Regions from separate parts of the Aliidongia sp. genome, predicted to be linked through region 2. Evidence: predicted binding sites of a transcription regulator. Region 2 holds the regulator's gene; each other region holds the start of a gene.
The links. Region 2 encodes PhoB, which activates phosphate uptake and scavenging genes when phosphate is short. Its sites were predicted from a motif close to TNTCATAAAACTGTCA; they were not measured.
Positions count from the first base shown of each region.

Region 1 (6,776 bases), on a different contig from region 2:
GGCACCGCATAGATGCGCTTCTCGCGGCCCGCACCGAACAACTGCAGGGCCGGGCTACGGTCGAGCTTCGGATTGTCGAACTTCGGGATCGGCGAAGGCCGCATCAGATAGCGGTCGTTGACGATGACCGGATAATCGTAGCTCGTCGCGATCCGGCCGTGGTGCGCGATGTCCTCGTAGAAGCGGACATGCATCGCGCCATACTCGCTCAGGGCATGCATCGTACGGGTCTCGGTCTCGCGCGGCTCCAGCCAGCGCAGCGGTTCCGGGATCGGCACCTGGTAGACCATGATCTGGCCCAGGCGGAGCGGGATCTCCGGAATGCGGTGGCGGGTCTGGATGATGGTCGCCGCCGCCGTGCGTTCGGTCGTGGCGACGCCGGCGGTACGGGCGAAGAAGCGCCGGATCGAGATGGCGTTCGTCGTGTCGTCGGCGCCCTGGTCGATCACCTTCAAGACGTCCGACCGACCGATGATGCTGGCCGTGACCTGGATGCCGCCGGTGCCCCAGCCATAGGGCAGCGGCATCTCGCGGCTGCCGAACGGCACCTGGTAGCCCGGGATCGCGACCGCCTTCAGGATCGCGCGCCGGATCATCCGCTTGGTCTGTTCGTCCAGGTAGGCGAAATTATAGCCGGCGAGGGTTTCGGTCATTCCGCGGCCTCCCGACTGCGATCATGCTCGGCGCGCAGCCGGCGCAGCAGATCGAGTTCGGACTGAAAATCGACATGGTGCGGCAGCTTCAGGTGCTGCACGAAGCCCGAGGCCTCGACGGTGTCGGAATGGGACAGCACGAATTCCTCGTCCTGGGCCGGCGCCTCGATCGGTTCGCCCAGCTCGCGCGCCCGCAGCGCGCGGTCGACGAGCGCCATGGCCATTGCCTTGCGCTCGTTGTTGCCGAAGGACAGGCCGTAGCCTCGGGTGAATTGCGGCGGCACCTCGGTGGACCCGGCGAATTGATTGACCATGTCGCACTCGGTCACGGCGATCTCGCCGATCTCGACCGGGAAGCCCAGTTCCTCCGGCACGATCTCGACCGCGACATCGACCACGCGGATCTCGCCGGCGAACGGGTGGTTGCGGCCATAGCCGCGCTGGGTCGAATAGCCGAGCGCCAGCAGCCAGCCCTCGTCGCCGCGCGCCAGGTTCTGCAGGCGCAGATCGCGATCGGCCGGAAAATCGATCGGCTGGCGCGTCAGGTCGCCGGGCGGCGCGCCGTCGTCCCGCGGCGGCGGCTCGATCAGCCCGCTGCGGCCCAGGATGTCGGCGACCCGCGGCGCGGTTCCCATCGGTTCGGCCGTGGCTGGGGCCGGTGGCAGCGGCGTGCCGGCGGCCAGCGCGAAATCGAGCAGCCGGTGAGTATAGTCGAAGGTCGAGCCCAATACCTGACCGCCCGGGACATCCTTGAACACGGCCGAGATGCGCCGGCGCACCAGGCCCTGGTCCGTCTCGATCGGCAGCGAGGCGGCGAGACGGGGCAGGGTGGTGCGATAGGCGCGCAGCAGGAAGATCGCCTCGACCAGATCGCCCATCGCCTGCTTGATGGCCAGCGCCGCCAGTTCCGGATCGTAGATCGAGCCTTCGGCCATCACCCGGTCGACCGCCCGGCCCAACTGCTGGGCGATCTGCGCCAGATCCAATTCGGCGACCGCCGGATTGCCACGCCGTTCGCGCGCCAGCATCGCATGGGCCGCATCGATCGCCCGTTCGCCACCCTTGACCGCGACATACATGGCTCAGCGCTCCCGGACGGCGGTAGTCCGCGGCAATGCCACCAAGCGGTCGCCGTGGCACAGCAGGATGTCGATGCCGCGCGGGAACAGCGGGGCGAGGGCCGCGCGGCGGGACCAAAAGCTCGGCGGCAGACCGCCGACGGCAAGATGCGCCTGGCCGTCGATCCCGGGACCTTCCAGCACCAGCGGGCCGTCGGCGGCGAGGGTCGCGACCTCGATCACCAGGGGGGCGCCCTGGTCCGGATAGGCGTCGCTGCCGAGCGGCAGGTCGGCGAGTGCGGGCATGCGGGTGGGATCGGCAACGAACAGGAAGGCGGCCCGGTCCGGGGTGGCGACGATCGGGCAATTGCAATGAAAGCGCAGATGCGGGCCGACCGGGGCTGCGACCGCATCGAGCCAGGCCGGGGTCTCGAAATCGACCAGCGCCAATGCCACGCCGATCGCGGCTCGGCCGAGAGTCCCCTCCGGAACCGAGGCCGGCCGGGTGATCTCGACGATCGTGCCCGGATGGGCGATGGCCTTCAGCACCAGGCGAAACACGCCGTTGGCATCGTCGACCGGATCGGCGAAGCCGGGCTGTATCGGCGGAGTTGCAGGCTGCACGTTCATCGATCCTCACCTCGCACCAGGGTGAAGAAATCGACCTTGGTCGCCGCGACCTCGGACGCCTTGCGCTGCCGTTCCGCCGAAGCCCGGACCGCGAGCGGGCCGACGACGCGCACCATCAGGTCGTCGTGCAGCGCCGGATCCTGCAGCAGCGCGTCGAACAATGCGGCGAGTTCGGCATGGCGCGTGCTGCGGCCGGCGACATGCCCGAAGCCGGTGGCGCCGGCCTCGAGGCGCACGGCGGCGCGCGTCATGGTCATTTCGCCGAGGTTGAACGGCCGACCGCTGCCCGAAATCCGGCCGCGCACCATGACCAGACCCGTCTCGGTCGGACGCAGGCGGGTGAAGACCGGCGGGGGATCCAGCGCGGCCCACGCCTGTTCCAGGGCGGCAAGGGGTGCCTTGGCGAGCGTCGCCATCCAGCCCTGGCGGCCAGCGAATTCACCGGGGTTGGACGAGTCCGATATTTGTCTAGACATCCGTACCTCTCAGGCGACAAGATCGATCCCGGCCGGAAAAAAGTAAAGCGGCTTCGTGTGACGTGTTTTTGACAATCGTCGGTAGATCGCGAGAGGGCGACGGATGATCGAGGGCGGCGAGGATGGCACGATCGAGCGCGGCCATGGCGTCGCCGTGTGGCGCCAGATCGACCGCAGCCTGAGCGCCGATATCGCTGGCGGGGCTTGGGCGCCGGGCGAACGATTGCCGACGGAACAGGCGCTGGCCCTGCGTTTCCAGGTCAATCGCCATACGATCCGCCGGGCGGTCCAGGCGATGGTCCAGCGCGGCCTGCTGCGGGTCGAGCAGGGCCGGGGCACCTTCGTGCAGGAAGGTGTCATCGACTACATGATCGGCCGGCGCACGCGCTTTACCGAGAATATCGCGCGCAACCGGCGCGAGGCCGCCCGCGTTCTGCTGAGTTCTGGCGAGGTGCTGCCGCCGCCGGCGATCGCGAAGCTGCTGAAGGCGCCGGCCCGCCAGCCGGTGCTGGTGATGGAGGCGCTGTCGAGCGCCGGCGGCTTCCCGGTCTCGCTGTCGACCGGCTATTTCCCGCTCGGCCGCTTCCCGGATCTCTTGGCCCATGTCGTCGAAACCGGCTCGATTACTCAGGCTTTACAACGATGTGGCCTCGGGGACTATGCACGGGCCATGACCCGCGTCATCGCCCGGATGCCGACGGCGGAGGAGGCGCGGTTGCTGAAGCAGCCGGTCACGCGCCCGGTGTTGCTGACCGAGGCGGTCGATGTCGACGGCGACGGCAAGCCCATTTCCGTGTCGCTGACGCGCTTCGCCAGCGACCGGGTGCAGCTGGTGCTGGACTCCGCGGCGGACGCGTCGTAACGTCGCAATCGCCGTTTTCCGTTCTATCGCAATTGGATGTGGCGCTCCGTTCGAGTCGAGTCTATAGTCGAGACTCGGAATAGGCGCTATCGAGTCGCGCCTAAGGTCGTCGCGGATGCCGGCGAAGGGGTTTCGCGGTATCCCGGGCCAGGGGGATGAAGTGATGTCGAACGATGCCATCGGTCGTCGCGAGCTGTTGCGCGTAGCCGGTCTCATGGGGCTCGGCGCCTTCAGTCTGGCGCTGACGCCGGAAGCGCTGGCCCAGGCCCAGGCCCGCGTGACCAGATCTCCCGCCCAGCGCCGCACCGTCGTGATCGACGCCGGCCATGGCGGCATCGATCCGGGCTGCATCGGCTATAGCGGCACTTACGAGAAATTCGTCGCCTTCGACGCGGCCCAGGAAATCGCCCGGCTGCTGGAGGCGACCGGCCGCTTCCATCCGGTGCTGACCCGCACGCGCGACGAATTCATTCCGCTGCAGGAGCGCGTGGTGCGCGCCCGCGCGGTCAATGGCGACCTGTTCCTGTCGATCCACGCCGATTCGATCCCCGACCATTCGCTGCGCGGCGCTTCGGTCTTCACTCTGTCGGAAAAGGCGTCGGACGCCTCGGCCGCGGCGCTCGCCGCCAAGGAAAACCATTCCGACGTGGTCGGCGGCGTCAACATGGCCGGCCAGACGCCCGAGGTCAGCAACATCCTGATGGACCTGGCCCGCCGCCAGACCAACAACCTGTCGATCGGTCTGGCGCGCGAGTTGGTGACGAAGCTCGGTACCGAAGTGCGCATGCTGGAGCACAGCCACCGCTCCGCCGGCTTCGCCGTGCTCAAGGCGCCCGACATTCCGTCCGCGCTGGTCGAACTCGGCTGCCTGTCGAACCGCGACGAGGACAAGCTGCTGCGCAACGCCGCCTATCGGCGCAAGCTGGCCGACGGCATCGTCGGCTCGGTCGACGCCTATTTCGCCCATGTGGTGCGGGTCTGAGGCATTCCTCAGACCTCGCCCCGCTCCCGGGCTTTTTCCAGAACTACTTGAAATAGGCGTTCGGACACTTCGTCCACGGTCGTGCCCGGCGGAAACACGATGAGGTTCTCCTTGTCGTCACCGCCCCCGTCCTTGCGGCTGCGCTGAATCGCGATTTTCCAGGTGCTCTGATGCTCGCTAATGACCCAGCGCACCGCGTCCTTCTCGAAAGCCGACCAAGACCGAAGTTTGGTGACTTCGAGGATGTTATTCAGTTTGGCATCTCGGGGCGGCGTCGGAACGATCGGAATGCTTTTCGACAATGTCTCGTGAATCGCGCGGCTAAGCTCCTCCATCTTATTTACATTTATCATCAATACCGGCTCGACTCCTATGTGAAAACCAGCTTCGGTTTTCTTCATATTGGGGAGGTAAACGATCCCTTTTCTGAGATAGCAAATATACGACATGATCTTCCTTTTTAGAATTGGGTTGCGATCAGTTCTACGCCTCGCGCTTTTGCGCGAGCTTCGACCTGCTTGATGACGTTTCGTTGTACATTTGTAAGACTTCCGTCCGGAATCCCCAGATGCAGCGCGCGCCCACTGATTTCGTCGGCTCCTATTACCGTTGATCCAAGTTCGTCGCCTTCAAATCTGGCTACACGATCGACATAACGGTTGAGTCGGGCCGTCAATCTGGCGGCATTTTGATAGCTTGCCGCGGTTAAATCGATGGATTTGATGCTCGTCGCTATTCCATTGGCGAAGCGATCGATGACCCGAAAACCAGGTGGCAGATTGCCACCGAGAAGCTTCTCGATATGGAGGCCTCTCGCAGCCCAACCCATCTTCCAAACGTTGGGCGCTGTGACTTCTGCCGTTTCCGCGGCCGCTTCGAGTGGCAACGAAAGCCCCATCACCAGGAGATCGCGACCGATCTGGGCGATCTCGGCGGGGTCTGCCCGGGTATACATCTCGAAGGTGTCCAGAACGTCCTGGCGTTCCGCTCTGGTCGGTTCGCCGTAGACGACGTTGCTCAGAGCTTCGTTGAGTGCATTGCCGCCCCGGACGTCGCCAACATCATAGTAATAGCGCTTGATTTCACTCCGAATGATCGGGGCGTCCTCAGGACGCGCATTGGCGATCCACTCTAAAATATCACCTAGTTCATCGATACGCCTCCCCGGCGGAAGTATGAGTGGGGCATCTTCCGTCCATCGACCGTGCCAGTCTCTTGGTTCATCTGGATTGTATTTAGTGAGTACATCTTCGGTACGAGCAATCCTAACTGCTCCGGCCCAATCCAATTCCGGCAACTTGAGAAGGACTGCAGCGATCATTGCCCGCGCAATCTGGCCGTTGTTGAGAGCGCGGGCGACGGTGTCGAGACCGGCTTTAAGCGCGGTGACGTCCGGTGGGCTTTGATAGGCTTCGGCTAGAAGCCAGCGGATCTCCGAGGGTGATCTCGAAAAGAAGCCGCCTTCTCCGCTGTTGAGCATAGGGACACCGGCTAGCGATAGCCCCGCTTTGCCACAGCTCACGCCGAACCTGCGGGCATCGTCCGAAGTCCGAACTGACACACTGCTTGATTGTTCATCTGACGCCTCGTTCGCGGTCGGTCGGATAGTTTGTTCATGATGTGTTCTAAATTGCAAATTCAGGGAGCAAGAATTTTCAACCACCCCGACGCCGATCGCCGCAGCCTCTGGTCGGCACGCACGAGACCGGCTAAGGTGATCGTCGAAGTCCGCTTTCTGGTGGGGTCCCGTCCGATGCGTCTGTCCGTCTTTGCCGTTCTCGCCCTGGGGTTCGCCGTGTCGATCGGCAGTGCCCAGGCGTTCACCCAGGACAACGTCACCAACCGCGCGCCGGATGGCGGCGCCAAGTTCCAGGATGGCGACGTTTCCAGCAAATGGGGCGGCAACATTTCGGTGAACGGCAAGAGTGCCGCCAACGCGACCGACGCGGATGACGGGCCGAGCCACACCTATGCCAACGTCGAGCGGCGGGCGTTCAACAAGACCGGCTATTTCGAGCCGATCATCCTGCTGCCCGCCAAGCCCTGAGATCAGCCAATTCCAACGGCCCGGCGGGAGCGGTCTCGCCGGGCCGTTTTCGTTTCAGCGGGGCGGAA
Region 1 covers NZ_DASZBY010000080.1:4,250-11,025, forward strand. Annotated here, with positions in the region: gene VGV37_RS13585 (alpha-D-ribose 1-methylphosphonate 5-phosphate C-P-lyase PhnJ) at 1-653, opposite strand, end outside; gene VGV37_RS13590 (carbon-phosphorus lyase complex subunit PhnI) at 650-1,732, opposite strand; gene phnH (phosphonate C-P lyase system protein PhnH) at 1,736-2,335, opposite strand; gene phnG (phosphonate C-P lyase system protein PhnG) at 2,338-2,817, opposite strand; gene phnF (phosphonate metabolism transcriptional regulator PhnF) at 2,921-3,679, shown strand; gene VGV37_RS13610 (N-acetylmuramoyl-L-alanine amidase) at 3,843-4,661, shown strand; gene VGV37_RS13615 (hypothetical protein) at 4,670-5,110, opposite strand; gene VGV37_RS13620 (hypothetical protein) at 5,122-6,141, opposite strand; gene VGV37_RS13625 (hypothetical protein) at 6,415-6,708, shown strand.
Region 1: phnF (phosphonate metabolism transcriptional regulator PhnF) is a predicted target of PhoB. The motif match lies at 2,876-2,891, and genes of this name have one in related genera.

Region 2 (6,776 bases):
TCTGGTCGGCATCAGCCTGACCGACCCGGCGACGGCACCGGTCGCGACGGCGGCGATGGCCGTGCTCGTCGCCTTCTTCTCGGCCAGCCAGGACATCGTCGTCGATGCCTATCGCGTCGAGCTGTTATTACCAGAGGAGCAGGGTGCCGGCGCGGCCGCGACCCAGTTCGGCTATCGCCTGGGCATGATCGCGGCCGGTGCCGGCGCGCTCTATGCCGCCGAGGCCTGGGGCTGGCAGATCGCCTATCGGATCATGGCCGGGTTGATGCTGGTCGGCGTGGCGACCGTGCTCGCCACGGCCGAGCCCACGGTCGACCGGCCGCCGCGCGGCGGCTTCGCGGCGACGGTGCTGGCCCCGTTCCGTGATTTCGCCCGGCATCGCGGCTGGATCGGCATCCTGGTCTTCGTTTTAGTCTACAAGATGGCCGACGCGGTAACCGGCCATTACGCCAATCTGCTGTATCGTTCGCTCGGCTTCTCTCTGGGCGAGATCGCCGGCATCAGCAAGGTGTTCGGCGTCATCGCCACGATCGGCGGTATCGCCCTGGGCGGCGCGCTGGTCTATCGGTTCGGGACCTTCAAAACCCTGCTGATCGGCGCGATCCTGCAGATGGGGTCCAACGCCATGTATGTGCTGCAGGCGCTCGCCGGCCATGATCTGACCCTGCTGACCCTGACCATCGCCTTCGAAAACATCGCCGGCGGGATCGGATCGGCGGCGTTCGTCGCTTACCTATCGGCTTTGTGCAGCCGCACCTACACGGCTACGCAATATGCGCTGCTGTCGGCGCTGGCGGCGTTCGCCCGCAACTTCTTCGTTTCCGCCGGCGGGGCGGTCGCCGATTGGCTCGGCTGGCTATGGTTCTTCATCATTTCGATCGGACTTCCGCTGCCCGGTCTCGTGCTGCTGGCGTGGCTCATGCTGCGCCGGCAGGAAGGCCTGGCGGAGGAGCCGGCCGGGGATGCCCGGCCCCTTGCGTAATGCGGTCAATCCCGCGCTTCGTCCAGTGCGTAGCCCGCGGAACGGACGGTGCGGATGATGTCGATCTCGGTCGGCCCGTTCAGCGCCTTGCGCAGACGGCGAATGTGCACGTCGACAGTGCGCGGCTCGACATAGACGTCGTGGCCCCAGACCGCATCCAGCAACTGTTCGCGCGAGAACACCCGGCCCGGATGCTCCAGCAGGAAACGCAGCAGGCGGAACTCGGTCGGGCCCAAGTGGATTGGGCGACCGCCGCGGGTCACACGATGGGCTGCCAGATCCATCGAGACGTCGGCGAAGGACAGGGTCTCTTCGGCACTGTCGGGCTTGGCCCGCCGCATCACGGCGCGCACCCGGGCGATCAGCTCCGACGGGCTGAACGGCTTGGTGATGTAATCGTCGGCGCCGCTGTTCAGGCCGCGGATCTTGTCGGTTTCCTCGCCGCGCGCGGTCAGCATGATGACCGGCAGGGTGCGGGACGCCGGCGAGCGGCGGATCTGGCGGCAGACCTCGATGCCCGAGACCAGCGGCAGCATCCAGTCGAGCAGCACGACGTCCGGCTTGCGCTCGGCGATCTGGACCAGGGCATCCTCGCCATCGGTCGCCTCGCAGACGCCGAAGCCTTCCTTTTCCAGGTTGTACTTCAGCAGGGTGACGAGGGGGGCCTCGTCCTCGACGATCATGACCAGGGGCTTCATTTCGCCTCGTGCTCGCTCTCGTTGGTGGCGACCGCCATCGGGCCCGGAAGGACCACGGAGGAGCTGGACCGGTCGCGCTTGGGCCGGGTCTCCTTCAGCGGCTTGCCGTGAATCAGGTAATAGATCGTCTCGGCGATATTGGTCGCGTGGTCGCCGATCCGCTCGATGTTCTTGGCCATGAACAGCAGATGCGTGCCGGCGGTGATGCTGCGCGGATCTTCCATCATGTAGGTCAGCAGCTCGCGGAACAGGCTGGTGTAGAGCTCGTCCAGTTCCTCGTCGCTCAGCCAGACGTGCATGGCCTTGTCGGCATCGCCCTGCACGTAGGCGTCGAGCACGTCCTTGATCAGCGCCTGGGCCAGCTTGCCCATGCGCGGAATGGCGTAGACCGGCTTCGCGACCGGCGCCTGATTGAGCGCGATCGAGCGCTTGGCCACGTTCGCGGCATAGTCGCAGATCCGTTCGAGGTCGGCCGCGATCTTGAGCGACGAAACGATTTCGCGCAGGTCGCGGGCCATCGGCTGGCGCAGTGCCAGGAGCCGCATGGCCAGCGCCTCGACCTCGGCCTCGAGCGCGTCGACCGCCGCATCGTTCTGCACGACCTCGTGGGCGAGTTCGCTGTCGCGCTTGATCGTCGCCTGGATCGCGGCGGCGACCTGGCTCTCCGCCAATCCGCCCATGCGGATGATGGCGTTGTTGAGGCGGGTCAGTTCCTCGTCGTAGCTCTTCATGATGTGATCGGTAGGCATGGCCTGCTCCTCAGCCGAACCGGCCGGTGATGTAGTCTTCGGTGCGCTTGTTGTGCGGGTTCGTGAACACCGTCTCGGTATCGTTGAATTCGATCAGCTCGCCCAGGTACATGAAGGCCGTGAAGTCGGAGCTGCGCGCCGCCTGCTGCATCGAATGGGTGACGATGACGATGCAATAGTCGGTCTTCAGTTCCGAGATCAGCTCTTCGATCTTCTGAGTCGAGATCGGATCCAGTGCCGAGCAGGGTTCGTCCAGCAGCAGGATCTCGGGCTTGACCGCGATGGCGCGCGCGATGCACAGGCGCTGCTGCTGGCCACCCGACAGGCCCAGGCCCGATTGCTTCAGCTTGTCCTTGACCTCGGTCCAGAGTGCCGCCTTGCGCAGCGCCTGCTCCACCCGGTCCTCGAGCTCGGAACGCGGCAGGTCCTCGTACAGATTGATGCCGAAGGCAATGTTGTCGAAAATCGACATCGGAAACGGCGTGGGCTTCTGGAACACCATGCCGATCTTGGCGCGTAGCAGGTTGAGGTCGATCTTGGGATCGAGGATGTTGGCGCCGTCGACCAGCACCTCGCCCTCGGCCCGCTGCTCGGGATAGAGCGCATACATGCGGTTCAGCACCCGCAGCAGGGTCGACTTGCCGCAGCCCGACGGACCGATGAAGGCGGTGACCTTCTTGTCGGCGAGGTTGAGGCTGATCGATTTCAACGCTTCGAACTTCTTGTAGTAGAAGCGCAGGTCCTTGATCTGGATCTTCTCGACCAGTTGGCCGGCCGCGACCGGATCGCGCGTCGGCGGCACGGGCGTCGTGCTGAGGGTGGGCTTGGTGGCATCGGCGAAGGCCTGATTGCCGGGGATCGTCTTCATGGGTTCCGAACTCATTGTTTGGCACCACCGAAAGAGGCGAGGGACCGAGCGGTGATATTCAGGATCAGGATCGTCAGCGTGATCAGCAGCGCCCCGCCCCAGGCGAGCCGCTGCCAGTCCGGATAGGGGCTGAGCGCGAAATTCGAGATCACCACCGGAAGGTTCGCGATCGACTTGTTCATGTCCGTGCTCCAGAACTGGTTGGAGAGCACGGTGAAGAGAAGGGGTGCAGTTTCACCGCTGATGCGCGCGACCGCCAGCATGATGCCGGTCAGCATGCCCTGGCGCGCCGCGCGATAGCAGACCGAAACCGTGATCTTCCATTTCGGCGTGCCGAGCGCCGCCGCCGCCTCGCGCAACGCGTTCGGCACCAGCACCAGCATGTCGACCGTGGTGCGCGTCACCACCGGCACGACCAGGATGGCCAAGGTCATGCTGCCGGCCCAACCGGAGAAATGGCCCATCGGCACGACCATCAGCTGATAGACGAACAGGCCGATGATGATCGAAGGCGCCGACAGCAGCACGTCGTTGATGAACTGGATCGTCTGGCCCAGCTTGTTGCCGCGGCTGTATTCCGCGACATAGGTCCCGACCAGGATGCCGATCGGCGTGCCGACCACGGTGCCGACGAGCGTCATGATCGCCGAACCGTAGATCGCGTTCAGCAAGCCGCCGTCGCTGCCGGGCGCCGGCGTCATCTGGGTGAACAGGGATGGCCGGATCGCGGCCACGCCTTCGGTCAGGAGCGCGTAGAGAATGGCGCCCAGGAAGAACAGGCCGATGCCGGTGGCAACCAGCGACAGGCTGAGGATGACCCAGTTCTTGCGCCGGCGCCGGGCGTAGCGCGCGAGGTCCTTGGCCATGGCTCAGCTCCCCGCCTGGCGCTGCATGCGGATCAGCATGTATTTCGCCGCCGCCAGCACGATGAAGGTGATGATGAACAGGATCAGGCCGAGCGCGATCAGCGACGATTGGTAGGTGTCGCCCGACGCCTCGGTGAACTCGTTGGCGAGCGCGGACGAGATCGTCGTGCCCGGCGCCAGCAGCGAGGTGGTGATGCGGTGGGCGTTGCCGATGACGAAGGTGACGGCCATGGTCTCGCCCATGGCGCGGCCCAGGCCCAGCATGATGCCGCCGACCACGCCGACCTTGGTGTAGGGCAGCACCACGCGCCAGACCACTTCCCAGGTCGTGCAGCCGAGGCCGTAGGCGGATTCGCGCAGCATCGGCGGCACGGTCTCGAACACGTCGCGCATGATCGACGAGATGAACGGCAGCACCATGATCGCCAGGATCAGGCCGGCGGTCAGGATGCCGATGCCGAACGGCGGCCCGGCGAACAGCGCGCCCAGCACCGGGACCGCGCCCAGGGTATGGATCAGGAAAGGCTGCACGGTGGCCTGCAGAAAGGGTGCGAACACGAACAGGCCCCAGATGCCGTAGATGATGCTGGGGATGCCGGCCAGGAGCTCGATCGCGATCGACAGCGGCCGCTTCAAGAGCGGCGGGCACAGCTCGGTAATGAAGACCGCGACGCCGAAGCTCAGGGGAACACCCACGACCATGGCGATGACCGACGTCACGAGCGTGCCGTAGATCGGCACCAGCGCACCGAACTTGTCGGTCGCCGGGTTCCAGGTGTCGGTCACCAGGAACGCGAAGCCGAATTTGCTGAACGCCGTGGACGAGCCGACGACGAGCGAGACCGCCACGCCCCCCAGGATCAGGAGGATGAATAATCCGAAGAACAGCGTGGCACCGCGGAACAACCCATCGAACAGATGCTGGGGGCCGCGCAGGCGGGGACTGCTGTCGCTGCTGGGAATATCGACCACGGTCGCGTTCGCTCCTCATGCACGCAAGGGGAAGGGTAGCATGAGCCGCCCTTCCCCCGCGCTTTTCAAACCCCGGCTTGGTCGGGCCGTTACGGCCAGAGCGGCTTGCCGTCGCCCTTGACGTCCTTGGCCCAGCTGTCTTCGATCAGCTTGACCACGTTCTCGGGCATCGAGACGTAGTCGAGCGCCTCGGCGGCCGGCTGGCCGTTCTTGTAGGCATAGTCGAAGAAGGTCAGCACGGACTTGCCGGTCTCGGCCTTGTCCTGGTTCTTGTAGACGAGCGCCCAGGTCGAGGCGGTCATCGGCCAGCTGTCCTTGCCCGGCTGGTTGGCCAGGATCACGCGGAAGCCCACGGCATGGGCCCAATCGGCGTTGGCCGCTGCCGCCTGGAAGCTCTTCAGGTTCGGCTCTGGGAACGCGCCATCCTTGTTCTGGACCAGTGCGTAGGCCAGCTTGTTCTGCTTGGCGTAGGCATATTCGACATAGCCGATGGCGCCGTCGGTCCGGCTGGTGAAGGCCGAAACGCCTTCGTTGCCCTTGCCGCCGATGCCCGAGGGGAACTGCACGGCGGTATTGACGCCGATCTTGTCCTTCCACGCCGGCGATTCCTCGGCCAGGTAGTAGGTGAAGTTGAAGGTCGTGCCCGACCCGTCCGACCGATAGACCGGCGCGATCGCCAGGTCCGGCAGCTTCAGGCCCGGGTTGACCGCGGCGATCTGCTTGTCGTTCCAGTTGGTGATGGTGCCGAGATAGATGTCGGCCAGGATCTTGCCGGTCAGCTTGAGCTTACCGGCGTCGATGCCCTTGACGTTGATGACCGGAACGATGCCGCCCATGATGATCGGGAACTGGGCCAGGCCGGGACCGTCGAGATCCTTCTGCTCGAGCGGCATGTCGGTGGCGCCGAAATCGACGGTCTTGGCGTTGATCTGCTTGATGCCGCCGCCCGACCCGATCGACTGGTAGTTCATGCCGATGCTGGCCTTCGCCTTGTAGGCTTCGGCCCACTTGGAGAGGATCGGATAGGCGAAGGTCGAGCCGGCGCCGGAAATATCGGCAGCCTGGGCACCGACGGCGGTCAGCGAGACGGTGCCGAACACTGCGGCCCCGATCAGCTTCCTGCTGAGTGCATTCATGAGACGATCTCCCAAAGTTTTCTCGTGAGACGCTAACAGCCCGAACGGCGCGCTGCCTCACGACCGAGGAGATACAGGCGGCAGATGACAGTTGGATGACAGTTTGAAGCTGGTTTGGTGAAGGCCGATCCGCGTCCGGCGCGGGGCTTCGTTCACCCGATGACGCGGTTCTCGTCGGATTTCGGCGCGGGTGGGGGCAGGGCGGCCGCGCCCGGCATCGATCCGCGCAGATGCACGGTGAAGGTCGTGCCTTCGCCCATCTCGCTGTCGACCTCCAGAAGACCACGATGACGGCTGATGATGTGCTTGACGATGGCCAGCCCCAGGCCGGTGCCGCCCATCTCGCGCGAGCGGGCGGTATCGACCCGGTAGAACCGCTCGGTCAGGCGCGGCAGATGGGTGCGCGGAATGCCCTCGCCCCGGTCGCGGACCTTGATGGCGAGGCCGTCCTTGAAGCGCCGCGACGGTCCGACGCCGATCGTGATCGCCGTGTCGGGCCGGGCAT
Region 2 covers NZ_DASZBY010000027.1:39,323-46,098, reverse strand. Annotated here, with positions in the region: partial or broken gene VGV37_RS04260 (AmpG family muropeptide MFS transporter) at 1-982, shown strand, start outside; gene phoB (phosphate regulon transcriptional regulator PhoB) at 988-1,680, opposite strand; gene phoU (phosphate signaling complex protein PhoU) at 1,677-2,429, opposite strand; gene pstB (phosphate ABC transporter ATP-binding protein PstB) at 2,440-3,195, opposite strand; gene pstA (phosphate ABC transporter permease PstA) at 3,309-4,163, opposite strand; gene pstC (phosphate ABC transporter permease subunit PstC) at 4,167-5,135, opposite strand; gene pstS (phosphate ABC transporter substrate-binding protein PstS) at 5,225-6,271, opposite strand; gene VGV37_RS04225 (ATP-binding protein) at 6,424-6,776, opposite strand, start outside.

Region 3 (6,776 bases), on a different contig from region 2:
ATTCAGCACGATCAGCCGGTCGGCCAAGGTCATCGCCTCGGTCTGGTCGTGGGTGACGTAGATCGAGGTCGTGCCGAGCCGCTGCTGCAGCCGCTTGATCTCGACACGCATCTGCACGCGCAGCTTGGCATCGAGGTTCGACAAGGGTTCGTCGAACAGGAAGACCTGGGGCTCGCGCACGATGGCGCGGCCCATGGCGACGCGCTGGCGCTGGCCGCCGGACAATTGGCGCGGCGTGCGGTCCAGCAGTGCACCCAGCTGCAGGATTTCCGCCGCCTTGTCGACCCGCGCGCGGATGTCGTCCTTCGACAGCCCACGGATCCGCAGGCCATAGGCCATGTTTTGGAACACGGTCATGTGCGGGTAGAGCGCGTAATTCTGGAACACCATGGCGATGTCCCGGTCCTTGGGCTCGACCCGGTTCACCACACGCTCGCCGATCGCGATCGTGCCGCCGGTGATCGCCTCCAGCCCGGCCACCATGCGCAGCAGCGTGGATTTCCCGCAGCCGGACGGACCGACGATGACGACGAACTCGCCGTCGGCGATCGCGCAATCGACGCCGTGGATCACGGCGGTGCTGCCATAGGACTTGGTGACGGCGGAAAGGGTGACGGTCGCCATGTTCGGATGTTTCTCGCTATTTCTCGGCGTCGACCAGGCCTTTGACGAACCAGCGCTGCATCAGCAGCACCACGGCCGCCGGCGGCACCATGGCGAGGATCGCCATCGCCATGACCAGGTGCCAGGGCGTGTTCGCATCGACCGTCAGCATGCTCTTGATCCCCACGACCAGCGTGGTCATCGAGGCGGTATTGGTCACCAGCAGCGGCCAGAGGTACTGGTTCCAGCCATAGACGAACAGGATCACGAACAAGGCCGCGAGGTTGGTGCGCGACAGCGGCAACAGCACGTCCCACAGGAAGCGCAGGGGGCCGGCGCCATCGAGCCGCGCCGCCTCGATCAGCTCGTCGGGAATGGTCAGGAAGAACTGCCGGAACAGCAGGGTCGCCGTCGCCGACGCGATCAGCGGGATGGCGAGGCCGCCGTAGGTGTCGATCAGGCCCAGGTTCGCCGTGACCTGGAAAGTCGGCACGATGCGCACCTCGACCGGCAGCATCAGAGTGAGGAAGATCATCCAGAAGCAGACCATGCGTCCGGGAAAGCGGAAGAACACGATGGCGTAGGCCGACAGGAACGAGATCAGCATTTTGCCGAGCGCGATCGACAGCGCCATGATCAGGCTGTTCAGCAGCAGGCGCGCGACCGGCACGCCCGACAGTTGCGGCATGCCCTGGGTGAGCGCAGCCAGGTAATTCTCGACGAAATGGCCGCCTGGCATCAGCGACATGCGGCCCGACAGGATCTCCGGCGTGGTCATGGTCGAGCCGACGAAGGTGACGTAGATCGGGAACCCGACCAGGGCCAGGCCCAGCACCAGGATCAGGTGCGGCAGCCAAGCCAGATGTCCGGACCTGCTCTCCATCCTAGTAATGCACCTTGCGCTCGACATAGCGGAACTGGACCGCCGTCAGGGCGATGACGATGATCATCAGCACGACCGACTGGGCCGAGGAGCCGCCCAGGTCGAGCCCGACGACGCCATCGTAATAGACTTTGTAGATCAGAATCTCCGTCGCCTTGGACGGGCCGCCGCCGGTCACCGCATGGATGACGCCGAACGTCTCGAAGAAGGCATAGACCACATCGACCACGAACAGGAAGAAGGTGGTCGGCGACAGCAGCGGCATGACGACGGTGCGGAACCGATGGACGCCACCGGCACCGTCGATCGAGGCCGCTTCGAGCAAGGATTTCGGGATTGCCTGCAGCCCGGCCAGGAAGAACAGGAAATTATAGCTGAGCTGTTTCCAGGCCGCGGCGACGATGACCAGCGCCAGCGCCTGGTTGCCGTTCAGCAGGTAGTTCCAATCCACCCCCATCCAACGCAACGCATTGGCGAGAATGCCGATGCCCGGCGCGAACAGGAACAGCCACAGCACGCCGGCGATCGCCGGTGCGACCGCGTAGGGCAGCATCAGGGCGGTTTTGTAAACCGCCGCAAACCGCACGACCCGATCGGCCATGACCGCCAGCAGCAGCGCCGGCAGCATGGCGAGCAGGGTCACCGCGACCGAGAAGATCGCGGTGACCTGGAACGCATGCAGATAGTCCGGGTCGGCGAACACGGTCGCGAAATTCTCGAACCCGACGAATACGGTCGACAGGCCGAACGCATCCTGGCTCTGGGTCGAGAAATAGACCGCTTCGGCCGCCGGCCAGAAGAAGAAGACGAGCGTGACGGCAAGCTGCGGCGCCACCAGCAGGTAGGGCAGCAGCTTGCCTTCGAAAACGACGCGCCGTTCCATGGACTGCCTTGTTCGTCCGAGCCGACTAAGACGCGGTTTTCTCGAACTGCCGCAGCAGCGCGTTGCCGCGCGTCACGGCGGTGTCGAGCGCCTCCTTCGGCGTCTTCGTGCCATTCAGCGCCGCCTCGACCTCTTCGGCGACGACATCGCGGATCTGCGGCAGGTTGCCGAGGCGCAGGCCCTTGGAATTCTCCGTCGGCTCCTTGTTGGTCAATTCCTTGACCGCGACGTCGAAGCCCGGATGGGACTGGTAGAAGCCTTCCTTCTGGACCGCTTCATAAGATGCCTTGGTGATCGGCAGGTAGCCGGTCGTCTCGTGCCACTTCACCTGGATCGGCACCTGGCTGAGGAAGGTCAGGAACTTTGCGACGCCCTTGTATTCCTCGGCCTTCTTGCCGCCCATGATCCACAGGCTGGCGCCGCCGATGATGGTATTCTGCGGGGCACCGGCCACATCAGGGTAATAGGGCAGCGGGGCGACCGAGAAATCGAACTTGGCATTCGCCTTGAAGATGCCGTAGGTGCCGGACGAGGTCTGGATCATGCCGCAGTCGCCCGAAACGAACTTCGCCTCCGGCTCGGTCGTGCGGCCGGCATAGTCGAAGCTCTTGTCCTTGGCGGCATCGACCAGGTCCTGCAGGTGGCGCACCTGCAACGGCCCGTTGATCTCCAAGACGGCATCCTTGCCGCCGATGCCGTTTTCCTTGGTCGCGATCGGCTTGTTGTGCCAGGCGCTGAACACTTCGAGCTGCGCCCAGGCCATCCAGCCGGTGGTGAAGCCGCAGGCGCTGCCCGAGGCCTTCAGCTTCTTGGCGTCGTCGAAGAATTCCGGCCAGGTCTTCGGCGGCTTCGCCGGATCCAGCCCGGCCTTCTTGAAGGCATCGTTGTTGATGTACATGACGGGCGTCGAGCTGTTGAACGGGAAGGACAGCAGCCGCCCCGCCGCCGTCGAGTAATAGCCCGTGATCGCCGGCAGATAGGCGAAGCGATCGAACTTCTCGCCCGCCTCGTCCATAACCTCGTAGACCGGCTTGATGGCGCCCTTGGCGGCCATCATCGTCGCCGTGCCGACCTCGAACACCTGCAGGATCGCCGGCGCTTGCCCGGCACGGAACGCGGCGATGCCCGCATTCAGCGTATCGGCATAGCCGCCCTTGAACACGGGCACGATCTTGTAGTCGGCCTGGCTCTTGTTGAAATCGTCGGCGAACTGGTTGACCAGTTCGCCGTTCTTGCCGGCCATGGCATGCCACCATTGGATCTCGACGGGTGCCGCGAAAGCGGGCGCGGTCAGCGCGGTGGTGCAGAGTGCCGCGGCAGCAACGGCGAGCGAACGAATGGACAGCATGGATTCCCCTCCCGGAAACGACCTTGAAGCGCTTGGCTCACGCTCTTATCGCGCAGGACATTGCCGTTTTGTGACAGTCTTGTGAAGCCTGCAATGTGGCGCGGATCCCATCGCATCCACCCGATATTTGCGCTATCACGGAAGCAATGCTCTCCGCCCGCCCCCCTCGCGAGATTCCACCGCTCCGTTTGCCGAGCGGCCACATGATTCCCGTAACGGTGCGGGTCAGTCCGCGCGCCGCCCGCATGGCGCTGCGGCTGCATCCGGCGGTCGATTCGGTCGAGCTGGTCCTGCCCGCGGGCGCGTCCTTCGCGGTGGCGCTGGGCTTCCTCGACGGCAAGCGCGGCTGGATCGCGGCCCAACTGGCCCGCATGCCGCCGCGCATCGCCTTCATCGACGGCGCGGTCATCCCAGTCCTTGGCAGGGACCGAGAACTGGTGCTCCAGGAACTGGGGCGCGGTCGGCAGCCGGTGTTCCAGCTGAAAGCGGCCAGCATCGAAGTCACCGGCGATGAGGCCAGCCTGGCGCGGCGCACGCGCGCCGGTCTTGCCGATCTGGCGCGGGACATGCTGGCGTCCAAGAGCCGGGCGTTGGCCGCGCAATTGGGCAGGCCGATCGCCAAGGTCAGCGTCGGCGATCCGCACAGCCGCTGGGGCAGTTGCGCGTCCAGCGGCAACATCCGCTATTCCTGGCGCCTGATCCTCGCCCCCGAGCCGATCATGGACTATGTCGTGGCCCACGAGGTCGCCCATCTGGCCGAAATGAACCACAGCGCGCGCTTCTGGCGCGTCGTCGCCAAGCTGTCGTCCGACGTCGACCACGCGCGCACCTGGCTGAAGCGGAACGGGCCGCAGCTGCTGCGCTACGGCTGAGCTATCGCCCGCCGCTATTGACCGGCGGCATCCAGCCGGGCCGCTCCTGCTGGTTCGACGGCGCGCTCACCGGCGTGACCTTGGTCGCTTCTTCCAGGATGCGCATGAAGCCCTGGTGATCCGGCTCCTCGTTCGCCGCCATCGGCACGCCCTCGTCGTCCACGCCGGTCGTCAACGGCCGCGCCGGGGTGCCCTTGAGGGCCGCCGTCATGAAATCATGCCAGGCACGGGCGGGCAGCGAGCCGCCCGTGACCTTGGCCATCGGCGAATCATCGTCATTGCCGAACCAAACGCCCGTGACCAGGTCGGCGGTATAGCCCACGAACAGCGCGTCGCGGAAATCCGACGTCGTGCCGGTCTTGCCGGCGGCGGGACGGCCGATCGCAGCGGCCTTGCCGGTGCCGTGCTGGATCACGCCCTGCAGCATGCGGTCCATGTCGGCGACATATTGCGCCTGGATGATGCGCCCGGTGCTGTTCTGCTGCCGCTGGTAGAACACCTTGCCGTTGGCGTCGCGGATCGCGGCGATGCCATAGGGCCAGACGGCATAGCCGCCGTTCGCCAGGGTCGAATAGGCCGAGGTCAGCTCGATCAGTGAAACCTCGCCGGTGCCGAGCGCCAAGCTCGGGTCTTCGTTCAGGTCGCTGGTGATGCCCAGGCGATGGGCGGTCGCGATGACATTGCGGATGCCGACCTTTTGCGCGACCTGGGCCGCGACCGTGTTCAGCGACTCGGCCACCGCCTCGGCCATGGTCACGTCGCCCAGATAGCGGTTCTCGAAATCATGGGGCTGCCAATTGCCGATCCTGGTCGGCCCGTCGGTGAAATGATCGTCGGGCCGCATGCCGTGCTCGAGCGCCGTCAGATAGACGAACGGCTTGAAGGCGGAGCCGGGCTGGCGCACCGACTGGACCGTGCGGTTGAACTGGCTCACCTGGTAGTCCCGCCCGCCGACCATGGCGCGGATCGCGCCGTCGGGCGACATCGCGATGAGCGAGGCCTGGCCGGCCGCCGCCTTGGCGCCGTCCTTGGTCAGGATCGCATCCAGCGCACCCTCGGCCGCCAGTTGCATCTTCGGATCGAGCGTCGTCACCACGGTGATGTCGCCCGACAGGCCGAAGGTCGCGGCCTGGTCCTGTACCCAATCGGCGAAATAGCGCATGCCCGGCCGGGTGATCGGCACGGAGCTCAGCACGAAGCTCTGCTTCTGGATCGTCGTCGCCTCGGCCGCGCTCAGATACCCGGCCGCGACCATGTTGGTCAGCACCTGGGCGGTGCGCGTCGCGGCACGGACCTGGTCGCGCGCCGGGCTGAACCGGGTCGGCGCCTTGAGCAGGCCGGCCAGCAGCGCGCATTCATAGGGCGAGAGCCGGCGCGCCGATTTGCCGAAATAGCGACGCGAGGCGGCATCGACCCCCCAGGTGCCGGCACCGAAATAGACCCGGTTCAGGTAGATCTCGAGCAGCTGGTCCTTGGTGAAATGGCGTTCGAGCCAGACCGCCAGCACCGCCTCCTGCACCTTGCGCAGCAGGGTCTTGTCCGGCGTCAGGAACAGGTTCTTCGCGACCTGCTGGGTGATGGTGCTGCCGCCCTGGACCATCTGGCCGGCCTTGAGGTCGACGAAGATGGCACGGGCCACGCCCAACGGATCGATGCCGAAGTGATGGTAAAAGCGGCGGTCCTCGGTCGCGATCACTGCCTCGGGCAGTGCCTTCGGCAGGTCGGTGAGCTTCAGCTCCTCGCCATAGAGATCGCCGAAGGTCGCGATCAGCGAATCGTCGGAGGCGCGCAGCGTGATGCTCGGATGATGGTCCGGCTGCGCCAGCTCCGACGTATCGGGCAAAGTCGAAGCGGCCCAGGCGACTAGCAGGCCGAGGCCGATCGCGCCCCAGACGAAGCCGATCATGGTCAGCCGCAATGCCAGCCGCCCGGCCGCGCGGCGCCAGCCCGCCTTCGGTTCGGGGGTGCGGCGCGGCTTCGGCGCCTCACGCTTCGGCCCTTTGCCGGATAGCGGCGGCCGGTCGTTCGGCGTCACGCGCACGGGATGAAGGCCCTTCTCACTGCGAAACCCATCGTAAAATCCTCGTCCGGCATAGCACGAACGGGCCAAAGGCCGCATGCTCTCGAAACCGTCGCGAAGATTTTGGTAACAGAGTTTGGCAGGATTGCGGTCGATGTTGCCCTGAG
Region 3 covers NZ_DASZBY010000020.1:1,269-8,044, reverse strand. Annotated here, with positions in the region: gene VGV37_RS03230 (sn-glycerol-3-phosphate import ATP-binding protein UgpC) at 1-624, opposite strand, end outside; gene ugpE (sn-glycerol-3-phosphate ABC transporter permease UgpE) at 641-1,486, opposite strand; gene ugpA (sn-glycerol-3-phosphate ABC transporter permease UgpA) at 1,488-2,369, opposite strand; gene ugpB (sn-glycerol-3-phosphate ABC transporter substrate-binding protein UgpB) at 2,395-3,717, opposite strand; gene VGV37_RS03210 (SprT family zinc-dependent metalloprotease) at 3,921-4,589, shown strand; gene VGV37_RS03205 (PBP1A family penicillin-binding protein) at 4,591-6,630, opposite strand.
Region 3: ugpB (sn-glycerol-3-phosphate ABC transporter substrate-binding protein UgpB) is a predicted target of PhoB. The motif match lies at 3,789-3,804, and genes of this name have one in related genera.